Regions from separate parts of the Peribacillus sp. B2I2 genome, predicted to be linked through region 4. Evidence: a T-box and tRNA genes for the amino acid it is inferred to sense, from the RefSeq annotation. Region 4 holds a T-box; the other regions hold tRNA genes.
What was found. The T-box of region 4 lies ahead of argS (arginine--tRNA ligase). A T-box ahead of a tRNA ligase gene usually reads a tRNA of that ligase, here a tRNA-Arg.

Region 1: it encodes a tRNA-Arg, which carries the amino acid that the T-box ahead of argS (arginine--tRNA ligase) is inferred to sense. The anticodon was not compared.
Region 2: it encodes a tRNA-Arg, which carries the amino acid that the T-box ahead of argS (arginine--tRNA ligase) is inferred to sense. The anticodon was not compared.
Region 3: it encodes a tRNA-Arg, which carries the amino acid that the T-box ahead of argS (arginine--tRNA ligase) is inferred to sense. The anticodon was not compared.

The regions. Positions count from the first base shown of each region.
Region 1 is NZ_JBGCCB010000001.1:3,954,887-3,958,012, reverse strand. Features, by position in the region: gene ABIE66_RS19565 (XTP/dITP diphosphatase) at 1-566, shown strand, start outside; gene ABIE66_RS19560 (metallophosphoesterase family protein) at 569-1,081, shown strand; tRNA gene ABIE66_RS19555 (tRNA-Arg) at 1,255-1,328, shown strand; gene ABIE66_RS19550 (hypothetical protein) at 1,549-1,749, shown strand; gene ABIE66_RS19545 (hypothetical protein) at 1,842-2,102, opposite strand; gene ABIE66_RS19540 (DUF2087 domain-containing protein) at 2,411-3,126, shown strand, end outside.
Region 2 is NZ_JBGCCB010000001.1:5,447,722-5,450,847, forward strand. Features, by position in the region: gene ABIE66_RS27205 (ABC transporter substrate-binding protein) at 1-87, opposite strand, end outside; cobalamin riboswitch at 267-441, opposite strand; gene ABIE66_RS27210 (polysaccharide deacetylase family protein) at 529-1,368, opposite strand; tRNA gene ABIE66_RS27215 (tRNA-Arg) at 1,615-1,688, shown strand; gene ABIE66_RS27220 (hypothetical protein) at 2,186-2,353, shown strand; partial or broken gene ABIE66_RS27225 (DNA topoisomerase III) at 2,568-3,126, opposite strand, start outside.
Region 3 is NZ_JBGCCB010000001.1:5,209,785-5,212,910, forward strand. Features, by position in the region: gene rpoN (RNA polymerase factor sigma-54) at 1-745, opposite strand, end outside; tRNA gene ABIE66_RS26055 (tRNA-Arg) at 1,075-1,146, opposite strand; gene clpP (ATP-dependent Clp endopeptidase proteolytic subunit ClpP) at 1,436-2,044, shown strand; gene ABIE66_RS26065 (HPr family phosphocarrier protein) at 2,155-2,412, opposite strand; gene whiA (DNA-binding protein WhiA) at 2,433-3,126, opposite strand, start outside.
Region 4 is NZ_JBGCCB010000001.1:4,594,843-4,597,968, reverse strand. Features, by position in the region: gene desA (Delta(5) desaturase DesA) at 1-256, shown strand, start outside; gene ABIE66_RS22820 (response regulator) at 350-895, shown strand; T-box leader at 984-1,202, shown strand; gene argS (arginine--tRNA ligase) at 1,241-2,920, shown strand; partial or broken gene ABIE66_RS22810 (SET domain-containing protein-lysine N-methyltransferase) at 2,999-3,126, opposite strand, start outside.

The sequences.
Region 1 (3,126 bases), 640 kb from region 4:
AATTCGAAAGCTTGTTCTCTGCTAAAGGATATGAAGTCAAAACGCTTCTCGATGTACCGGGTGCACCGGATGTGGAGGAAACAGGTACAACCTTTGAAGAAAATGCAATCTTGAAAGCAGAGGCCATTGCCCATCAGCTAGGCCATTTTGTCATTGCGGATGATTCCGGATTGCTTGTAGATGCATTGGATGGCCGTCCGGGCGTATATTCTGCCCGCTATGCTGGAGAGTCCAAGAGTGATGAAGCGAACACGGAAAAAGTCCTCGGGGAATTGGAAGGCGTCCCGGAAGAGGAAAGGACAGCGAGATTCTATTGCGCCTTGGCCCTCGCGTCACCCAACCAGGAAACGATTACGGTTTCGGGAACGATGGAAGGCTTGATTACAGAACAGCCTTCAGGAACGAATGGATTTGGTTATGATCCAATCTTTTTTGTTAAAGAACAGGGTAAAACAAACGCCGAATTGACAAAAGAGGAAAAAAACCAAATCAGCCACCGTGCCCACGCATTGAGGGCCCTAGATGAAAAACTTGATTTATTTCTAAAAAGGGAAGAAGGAATGTGACGATGAAAGTGCTAATAATGAGTGACAGTCATGGCTTAACTCATGAAATAAGCATGATAACCGACCGTCATAAACAAGAAGTTGCTGCCATGATCCATTGCGGTGATTCAGAGTTGGAAAGAAATGATCCTCACATGGCGGATTTCTTAGCTGTTCGTGGGAATTGTGATCATGATTCGGCATATCCGACTGACATTGTGGAGAACATCGCAGGCAAGCGTTTCTTCATTACGCATGGACATCTCTATAACATAAAGATGACCCTGATGAATTTATCTTATAAAAGTGAAGAGGCCGAAGCGGATATTATTTGCTTTGGTCACTCCCACGCTGCAGGTTCCGAATCGATTGACGGCAAGCTCTTCATCAACCCGGGAAGCATACGCCAGCCGCGTGGACGAAAAGAGAAAACCTATGCCATTTTGGAAATGGGAACAGGCAAACTTGAAATCACCTATTATGACCTTGAAGGAAAAATCGTTGAAGAATTAAGAAATGCTTATCAAATGGAATGAATTCATGTATAATGAACAGGAAGCGTTTTTCCCCGCTTCCTGGTACATAAAAAAAGAAAAAAACTTTTTATGAAAAACCGTTGACTTTCTTTTGATATCCTACTATAATAAGAAGTGTCCTAAGGGAACAGTTAAGGTAATACATAAGTTTTACCGCAACTTATATCATAAATGTCTCAGTAGCTCAGCTGGATAGAGCAACGCCCTTCTAAGGCGTCGGTCGGGAGTTCGAATCTCTCCTGGGACACTAACTTGAAAAAGCCAAAACCTTTTAAGGTTTTGGCTTTTTTACTTTTTGCTTTAAGTGTGAACGAAAATATGGGATGAATATAGAAAGAATGCCTTTCGATTTGCATCCTTTGAACCATTAATGTTCCGTTTTGACGAAAAGAAGTTTTTTATTTCATATTTATCGCAGGTGGATGATCTTTTTATGTCGAACTTGTTATGGATAAGGAGTTGTTTAAATGAATAAAGATAGATTGTTCAAGTTCATTCAAACTTCCACTCGGGGCAATTTCTTCTCAGTCGAAATATCCGAAGATGGAACTAAAGTAGTCCAATTAGCCAAAGAGTTAGAAAAAGAAGGAAGAATCAAGTTGAGGGAATGCACACGAAAAGATCAAAGTGTTTATCTGGAAGGAATACTTAAGTTTGTGCCTAGCTAATACTTAATGAGCTAACGAAGGACTTATACTACGAATTTCATATGCTCCATGGAAAAAAGGCATCCAACATTGGATGCCTTTTTCTATTTTAATCAAGTCCTATTTAATGTTTGAAGATTCTTTTTAATAGTTTCACGGTTTTTGATTATTGCCGTCTTCAATTCTTCAACGGGTGAACTTTTATCATCTTCTTCACTAAGTTGCTGCACACTTGATTGGTTTTGTATAAGTATTTCAATTGTATCCCGTAATTCTGGCAGTGATACCTTGAATTGTTCGGATAAATGATGTAATGCCTTATGTAAATCGGGGTTATGGATTGAAGGGACAATCCCTTCATGTTTATCTTTCAATGATAATCCTCCTCTAAGCTTATTCGCGCTTTTATATAGCATAATATTGAGGGTAGATAATTATACAATGAAGGCTCTATTTCGACATGGGAAATTACACTCGTTAATCAATGGATTATATCGGCATAGTGCCATGGGATCATTGAACTTGGTTGAAATCAGTAAAAGCTCAATTCCCTGACTCCTCGCTTACAAGGCCTGAATACTTTAGTGAAATTATAAATAAATCAGAAAAAACATTGACATATAGCAAACAAATTAATAATATGTTTATTATATTATAAACTTTACGGGGAAGTGTTTGTTTAATGAAGGACGCTGAAATGTTTTGGAGTGCATCTCAGGATGAGCTTAAACAAGGGTATAGCGAAGAAGGGAATCAATATATTTGTTTGCTATGCGGAAATGCAATTGAAAAGGGGATAGTATACCCGAAAGATGGGGTTCTTTATGAAGCTGAGAGGTATATGCGAATTCATATTGAACATGCACACAGCTCCGTTTTTGAATACTTGATTGATCTCGATAAAAAACTTACAGGGCTTACTGATCACCAAAATCGTCTCCTTCGCCTTTTTTACCAAGGGAAGAATGATGCTGAGGTTCAGGAGGAAATGGGAATTGGAAGTCCTTCCACAATTCGGAACCATCGCTTTGTGTTAAAAGAGAAAGAGCGTCAGGCTAAGTTATTTTTAGCACTGATGGAACTTTTGAAAGATAAAGATGAACATGCGCCGGCATTTATCCCCCTTCATCAAAAAGCAAGGATGGTCGATGATCGTTATAACGTTACCGAGGATGAAAAGATGGCTGTACTGAAAAAGTATTTCCCTAAAGGCAGTAAGGATGCATTAAAGTCTTTCCCGCCCAAGGAAAAACAAAGGCTGATGATTCTCCAAGAAATTATGAACCGTTTTGAAAATGAGCGAAAATACGAAGAAAAGGAAATCAATCAAATATTGGGTGCCGTTTATCATGATCATGTTCTTTTGAGGAGATATTTAATAGAATATGGATTCTTGGA
Region 2 (3,126 bases), 850 kb from region 4:
TTTTCCTTCATTAGTAGCATCGCTACAGCCAACCATCATACCTGCAGTCAGCAACATCACCAGTATCAGACCAAAAATCTTCTTCATTTTCATTCCCCACAATCTTTTTTTCTTTTAATTTCTTCACACCTAATGAACAAAACGCATTATCGGAAGATGCACCCCAAAACAAAAGCACCTCCCGTTAAACGGAAGATGCTTGTATGGCAACAATATAATTACGGACTCTTTAGGGTCTGCCACACACCTTCCCATCCGCGTAGGTTACAGGTGTACGAATTTTGGCAGGTCTCCTGGCTCATGGTCATCGTCAACGGCACCTTCCCATATCTCATACAGTGGTAAACATCCGTTGGCTCCCATATACAGTGGCGGGACCGCGCTGGCATTTCACCAACTTCCCTTTTAAGTCATTAAGACACCAAATCGTTCATATGTATATAATTTTCACTGCCTTTCATTATACACCATGTAAGAATCGATTATTATATGATTTTTCTGACTTGCCTCGAAATGACCCGTCCATCTTCAATGATTAGAAGCATTTTCAATCAGGGACGCAAATCCCTCGACTGATAATCCCGGTGAAATCCGAACCCTATGCAGGGAATGCATCCCTTGGTCCCTTGAAGCTCCTCCAGGTTCGGTAGTGACTGCCATCTTGTATCCAGCTTCTTCTGACACCCATAGACTTTCTTCGTTATACCGGCCAACCGGATAGGAAATTACTGTCGTGTCCTGGTCGAGGATACGGTCGAATAGCTCCTTCGACTGAACCATTTCCGCTTCTTGCTGCTCTGCCGTCATCCGGTTCAGCTCCAAATGGTTGATAGTATGACTTTCGATCGAAACCCCATTCCTGCTCATCTCCAACATTTGATTTTCAGTCAGGTGATGACCTTTATCAATGGACTTCCCAATCATGAAGATGGTTGCTTTCATATCATATTCTTTTAATATGGGGAAAGCTTCCGTGTAGTTATCTGTATAGCCATCATCAAAAGTAAGCCAGACGCACTTATCACTTGGCATCCGATTTTCGGTTAAAACGAGGAATGCTTCTTTAGGGGATAATGTATAGTAACCATTCTCCCGAAGCCAAGTCATTTGTGATTGGAATTCCTCTCTTGGAACCCGAAGGCCATTACCTTCAGAAATGCTATGATACATCAATATTGGAAACTGAACCGCAGAATCGGCCCTTATCCAATTTCTCGTATCGATTTGTTCCGGTTCGTCCTTTGAATCCTGTCCGGTGCCATTCTCCGCTGCCTCAACCACTTCAATGTCATCTTCCGCAATCGGCGCAGCCCTCTTTTTGCCTATACCCTCTAAAATCCCTTGTGAGCATGCAGGTAAAATTAACATCCCCAGCAATGCCACAAACAGTAAAACTCTGTATTTTCCCACTATCATTCTCCTATTTTTTTCTAGTATAATAGTACCAGAAAACCAACCAATAATAAAGTATTCCATTTAACGAAAAAAAAGGAAAAAACAGAAATAAGAGACCCGCTAAGCGTTTAGATGATTTTTTCATAATTATTATTGCTATTAACTTGAAAAGTTTGCCTATAAGAAATATAATAAATAAGTCGTCGACTTTTTTTATATGTCCCAGTAGCTCAGCAGGATAGAGCGACAGCCTCCTAAGCTGTAGGTCGTAGGTTCGATTCCTATCTGGGACGCTAATTTTAAAACCCTGTTACAATGCGGTACCTCCGCGTCGTAACAGGGTTTTTCTGTTGGTATGGCCTTACCTATTTAGGTTTTTGAGGGGCTTCCAATGTAAAGGTCGGATTTCTAGATACCGGTATGAGAAAAGTCGGAAGTATCGGCGAACAATACATTATGAGATTAACCATTTAATTTTCTTTCAACTTTTTGACTCTGTTTAAAGAGAAGTTTTAATTAATGATGTTTTTCGATATATATATCCGCAGAAAAGTAATATTTTTTTGAAATATATGTTTTAACCTGTCCCATCCGGGTAGATAAATACTGTAAGACATTCTCACCAAAGGAGATGATGTGCACGATGAGTACAATCAGAAGCCAATGGAACAAAGAGAATGACGCAGCGGTGTTTAGTCCCGGTGATCAGCGTTAGAGTCAATTGAAGAGTTAGTCGATAACCAAAAAGGGAATTACTAGTCTTCTCGCCCAAAGGAGGAGGATACTGATCATGAGTATTTACAACCTATGGAATCCAGAGAATGATGAAGCAATTTTCAGTCCGGGTGATCAGCAGACATTCAGTACGCTTACACTAGCAGATACGGATAAACACACACACACAACTGACGAAACACTTGAATATGAATTACACGGCACCGTACTGAATGAAATTTAACCCGAAGCAGTGATATATGGAAAAGGATGGAGCAAATGCTCCATCCTTTTCTGCTTTTACTTTTATATGGATTTCGCCACTTCATCAAGCGGCAATCTTTTGTCTGGAAAGATAAACCTGCCGACAAGGAAATTTGCCCACCCCGCCCCATTCAAATACCCCCCAAAAAAAAGGCCCTTTCACTATTAAGCTAAAAGTGAAGGACCCTTTTCTTTTATTTATCGAATTTCAGTTTGGCCAAAGCATCCGCTAAGGCAGTATTGATCGGCTCTTCTTTATTTTGCTTTTTCATATAATTGGAGACTTCATTTTTTGATACTTTTTGATTTTTATTTTGCCCTCTTCGTTTATTGTAAGAAGAAAGTTTTTCGTGGAAACCGCATTTACAGGTGAATGTCTGTGCTTCTCCTTGACCGCGCATTTCCATCTTTTTGTGACATTGTGGACATCTGGCATTTGTTACACGTGAAACACCTTTTTTGTGGCCACATTCACGATCCTGACAGACAAGCATTTTTCCCTTTTTACTATTCACTTCAAGCATCAGCTTGCCGCAATCAGGACATTTCGTTCCTGACACGTTATCATGCTTGAACTTTTGGTCACTATTTTTGATTTCTTGAACGATATTTTTGGCATAGGTGCGCATATCGCCGATGAATGCCTGTTTTGGTAGCTGTCCTTTGGCAATCGCTGTTAACTTTTGCTCCCATTGAGCTGTCAGTGCTGGAGATCGTAAGTCTTCAGGTGCCAATTGAAGGAGTTGTTTACCT
Region 3 (3,126 bases), 610 kb from region 4:
CATCACGAACTTCCACGACCACGTCCGGCACTATATAAGAAGGTTTTTCCTGAAAAAATAGTGAAGCTGGACGCGGGTTCAACGTCTGGACATAATCAAATACTTCTTGAATCTCCTTCATTGTAACACCAATTTTCTTACTTAAGTCTTTCCAACGCTTTTCAGCAAAATCGAGGAAATGGTTTTCTATGATCGATTCTGCCAGCTGATTCACCCCTTCTGCTTTTACCTGAAGCAAAAGGCACTCTTGGAGATTTCTTGCTGCAATTCCATGTGGCTCGAGTTGCTGTAAAATCGAAAGGCTCTCTTCCAACACGACTGAAGAAATTCCTGGAACACATATATCCTCCAGCTGAGTCCTTAAGTAACCGTTTTCATCAAGATTATGAATTAATAGCAGCATTGCCTTCTGCTGCTCACCGGAAAGTTGCTGGTGATTCACCTGGGACATGACATGCTGTTCAAGCGATAGAGTATCTTCACTGATCTGTTCAATCCAATAGTTGGCATCATACGTATTTTTAAGAGTACGTTTACCCTTTTTCCGGTCAAAGGTTGGCTGAAATAAAGCCGATGTTGGCTGATCTAGGGACAGTAATGGATTTTCCACCATTTTATTTTCTAAGAAAGCCGATAGCTCCTGTGAGGAGTATTGCAGCAATGTAATAGCCTGCATTAGCTCCTGGGTCATTGCCATCTTTAATGTTTGCTGTTGAAAAAGTCCTGCTTTCATATTCATACTCATCGATTCATCCCTCCCCCACTCCATTTTACATTATCAGGAGAAAATTCTACACAAAAACCCATGAAAACGCTTACGTTTTTTTCTGAATAGTGTATTTGTTTTAAATACTATATGTTAGAAATGCAATTTTCACAACTACTTTTATTGAAAAATCACCATTTTTCAAAGGTGTGGGCGAATATTTTCCAAAGAAAGCTGACATAGCAAGATTCGATGGAATTTTACGGAAATCGAGTAAATCCATCAAAAACCGCAAGAACCCAATTGATGCGACCTTTTAAAAATGGCCAATAAAAAATCCCCCACTTTATTAAGCAGAAGATTGGTAATGCCCTCGGCAGGAATCGAACCTGCATTTCAAGCTTCGGAGGCTTGCGTTCTATCCGTTGCACTACGAGGGCGTAATAGAAAATATTTTTTCGACAGACTTCATTATATGATAGAATCCCATCCTTTGCAAGGGTTATCAGGTTTAAAACTTCGCCTTTTGGGTATTATGGGTAATGTGGAAATTCATCCCTGTGCGGCATAATATATAAAGCAATCTATCAGGAAGGAGCCTTGGCCAGAAAATTGTCGAACAAATTATCCATTATAGGGTTTGTTTTGTTTGACCTAAATTGACCAAAAAGTGTATCATACATACATAAAGAATTTAAATGATTCTCTTAATCGAAGGAGGAAATGAACATGAATTTAATTCCTACAGTTATCGAACAAACAAGTCGTGGGGAGCGTGCCTACGATATTTACTCCCGTTTATTAAAAGACCGGATCATTATGCTAGGAAGTGCAATTGACGATAATGTTTCCAACTCAATTGTAGCTCAATTACTATTTTTAGAAGCAGAAAATCCTGAAAAAGATATCACTCTATATATCAACAGCCCCGGTGGAAGCATCACTTCCGGTATGGCCATTTACGATACTATGCAATATATCAAACCTAATGTATCCACTGTATGCATCGGTATGGCTGCTTCCATGGGTGCATTCCTATTGGCAGCTGGTGAAAAAGGCAAACGTTATGCGTTGCCAAACAGTGAAGTCATGATTCACCAACCACTTGGAGGAGCTCAAGGTCAAGCTACTGAAATTGAAATTGCAGCCCGCCGTATCCTTCACTTGAAAGATAAACTGAACCAAATATTAGCAGAACGTACTGGTCAACCTATTGAAGTCCTTCAAAGAGATACGGAGCGTGATAACTTCATGACTTCCGAAAGGGCTCTTGAATATGGATTGATTGACAAAGTAATCACACGCAGCGCTCTTGATGATAAAAAAGACTCTAAATAATAATTATTATACAAAAAGGCTCCGGAAGTCGTCTTAAGCGACTTTCGGAGCTTTTTTCTTAATCTGAAGAATATAAAAGAAAAGGATGCACTTTTAGGCATCCTCTTCTTTTAACCCTCTTGCTGAACGAACTCTTCCAATGCCTCTAATGCTTCTTTTTCATCGCGTCCTTCGACGATTAACTTCACGGACACGCCAGAACTGATGGCAAGGCTCATTAATCCCATTATACTTTTTGCATTCACTTTCTTTCCTTCTTTTTCAAGAAAAACATCTGAATGAAAGCGGTTAGCTTCTTGTACAAAAAGAGCCGCCGGCCGGGCTTGTAATCCCGTTTTCAATTTTACCTCAACTTGTTTTTCCACCATCTTGATCTCCCCTGTTAGCTTTATTTTTTCGCAGAAATAGCCTCTCCCCCACGGAGCCTGTCAGCTATTTCATCAATCTTTCGCAATCTGTGATTAATTCCGGACTTACTGATGTTTCCTCCGGATACCATTTCTCCAAGTTCCTTTAAGGTTATATCCTGAAATGCTATCCTAAGCTCCGCAATTTCCCGAAGCTTATCCGGTAAAATGCTTAGTCCCACCGTATCCTCAATGTAATGGATATTTTCAACCTGGCGCAATGAGGCACCAATCGTTTTGTTCAAATTGGCTGTTTCACAATTCACAAGTCGATTCACTGAATTACGCATATCACGGACAATCCGTACATCCTCGAACCTTAATAAAGCTGAATGGGCACCAACTATACTTAAAAACTCGGCAATCTTTTCGGCTTCTTTCAAATAAATGATGTACCCTTTTTTGCGTTCAAGTGTCTTGGCCTTCAAGCCAAACTTATTCATTAGCTCACAAAGGGCATCATTGTGCTCTTTATAAAGTGAGAAAATCTCAAGGTGATAGGAAGACGTTTCCGGATTGTTTACCGAACCCCCCGCAAGAAATGCACCTCTTAGGTATGAACGCTTACAGCATTTCTTCCCAACAATAGTATCGGATATGGCATGGAGAATTTCAAAGCCATCGCCTAAAATTTCCAAATCGGTTAAAATCCGCTGCCCTCCTGATGACATCCTG
Region 4 (3,126 bases):
GATGCAGTTCCTTACTGGTAATATCGGTTACCATCATGTTCACCATTTAAGTCCAAGGGTACCTAACTATAAATTGGAAATGGCGCACAATAATACGCAGCCATTAGAGAACGTTCCAACGATTACTCTTGCGACAAGCTTGAGCTCACTCCGTTTCCGTTTATGGGATGAGAAAAACAAGAATTTTGTTGGCTTCAAAGACATAAAATATTTAACGAAAAAAAGCGTTTCCGCTCAAGTGAAATCTGAACTGTAACGTTCATGAATCATTCCAGACTCCCTTAATAATCCTTGGATTAGGGGGAGTCTTTGCTTCATATAAGCGACTCGATAAAGGAGAGAACTTAAAATGATTCGAATTGTCATTGCAGAGAATCAGCAAATGCTGTTAGAGGCAATAAGTTCTCTACTCAATCTTGAAGAAGATATAGAAATTGTCGGGCAAGCCAGTAATGGAGAAGAAGCGATCACTCTTGTGAACCAATTACAGCCTGATGTTTGTATCATGGATATGGAGATGCCTGTAATGAGCGGACTTGAGGCAGCAGAAGCTTTAAAGTCATTTGAATGCAAAGTGATTATATTAACGACATTTCGAAGGACTGGTTATTTTCAACTTGCGTTAAAAGCTAATGTAAGTGGTTATTTATTGAAGGATGGCCCGAGCGAAGAGTTAGCCTGCTCGATTCGCAGAATAATGGATGGCGAGCGTATATACTCCCCCGAACTTACAGATGAGTCTTCCAACAATAATACCCGGGAAATGGGAGTGTTAGGCCTGTTAGCCGATGGTCAAACCACAAATGAACCATCTAATCAGCAAAGAAACCCAATTGGTACCGTAAGGAAATATTTTTCGACCATCAAGGATAAAATGAAGTTACCGGCTGGTTAGTCATATTGAGGCTTATAACCGGTTGGATCTGAAATCCTGTGTTGACACGTATTTTTAAATTGTGTACGATGGATTAAATCATAATATTGAAAATTCTGTGATAAAGAGAGTAGTTCATTTTGAAATGGAAAGCGAGTTAGGGACGGTGTGAGCCTAATGCAGGACGGATGAATGAAGCGCACTTTGGAGAAATTTCTTGAAACGTTTAGTAGGGAACATCGGGGAGTCACCTCGTTAACAATGGAAAGTGGTCACGATTTGTGGCAACTAGAGTGGTACCACGGGAATCTATGCTCTCGTCTCTTATTTAGAGACGGGGGCTTTTTTGTTTTTTTAGGAGGGGAAATGACGATGAATAAAACAATTGCAGCATTAATTTCAACTGCTTTAAACAATGAATTGCCAGCAAGTGAAATAGAAAAATTAATGGAAAAGCCTAAATTAATGGAGTTAGGTGATGTCGCCTTTCCGTGCTTTACACTTGCAAAAAAATTTAGAAAATCACCTCAAGTTATTGCGTCTGAAATAGCTGAGCAATTAAACGGTCAATTGATCCACGAAGTGAACGTAGTGGGTGGCTATCTGAATATCTTCGTCAATCAAAAGATGGTGACGGAAAATGTGCTGCAAACCATATTAAGTGAGAAGGAGCAGTATGGTTCGAAGCAGCCTGTACAGGAAAATGTCGTGATTGATTATTCATCCCCGAATATTGCCAAGCCTTTTTCCATGGGGCACTTACGCTCAACGGTCATAGGGAATGCACTGGCTAACATTGCTGAAAAAAATGGCTACAATGCCGTGCGTATTAATCATTTAGGGGATTGGGGCACGCAATTCGGCAAATTGATTGTCGCGTATAAGCTGTGGGGAGACAAAGAGGCAATCGAAGCTTCCCCGATTCAAGAATTATTGAAAATCTATGTGAAGTTCCATGCTATGGCTGAAACGGATGAATCGTTGAATGACCAAGCACGCGCTAGCTTCAAGTCGCTTGAAGATGGAGACGAGGAGGCACTGGCACTATGGAAATGGTTCAGGGATGCGTCTTTAAAAGAATTCGATACGATTTATGATTTATTGGGCATCCGTTTTGATACCTATGCTGGCGAAGCGTTTTACAATGACAAGATGGATGTTGTTGTCGAGGAATTGAATGAAAAAGGCTTACTTACCCTTTCCGAAGGTGCTTATGTCGTGGAATTGGAAGATATGCCGCCTTGCTTGATTACGAAAACGGACGGTGCGACACTTTATGCGACGCGTGATTTAGCAGCAGCACTGTATCGTAAAAAGCAGTATGATGCGAAGAAAACATTTTACGTTGTAGGAAACGAACAATCCCTGCATTTTAAACAACTCTTTAATGTCATTGGGAAAATGGGGTACGATTGGTCAAATGACTTACAGCACGTAGCCTTTGGCATGATGTTAAAAGACGGTAAGAAAATGTCGACACGTAAAGGGAAAGTCGTGCTGCTTGCGGATGTATTGGCAGAGGCAATCGAAACTGCAAAGCGCAATATCGATGAAAAAAATCAGGCACTTGAACAGAAAGAACTGGTTGCAAAACAGGTTGGTGTCGGAGCGGTAATCTTTAATGATTTAAAAAATCACCGCATGAACGATATTGATTTTTCATTAGAGCAAATGATGAATTTTGAGGGAGAAACGGGTCCTTATGTACAGTACACATTTGCGCGAATTTCATCATTGCTTGAGAAAGGTGAATATAAAGAGCAGGCCATCCATTTTGAAGCTTTAGGAGAATATGCTTGGTCAGTACTCCAGCTGCTGGAGCAATATCCGATCATTGTCCAAAAATCATTTGAACAAGCCGACCCATCACAAATCGCGAAATTCAGCTTGCAGTTATCACGCGCATTCAATAAGTATTATGCACATACGAAAATCTTGGTTGAAGATGAATGGAAACAATTGAAGCTCTCGTTCGCTTTTTCCGTATCGACGGTATTAAAGGATGCGCTAAGCTTATTGGGAATTTCAGCGCCGACTAAAATGTAACGTTAAAACGAATAAAGAATCCATTTTGACGAAAGATTGATCAAAATGGATTCTTTTTAAATGAAATGGCAAAAACTCCTACTCGATGATATAAAACCATAAGGGTGATTTATCATCAATTTCGATCGTGATTTCCTCGCCAGCCTTTATATCTTTATGTGCAAAAAAGTCTATCGTTAAATCTTCTGAATTATGATCGAACGGCG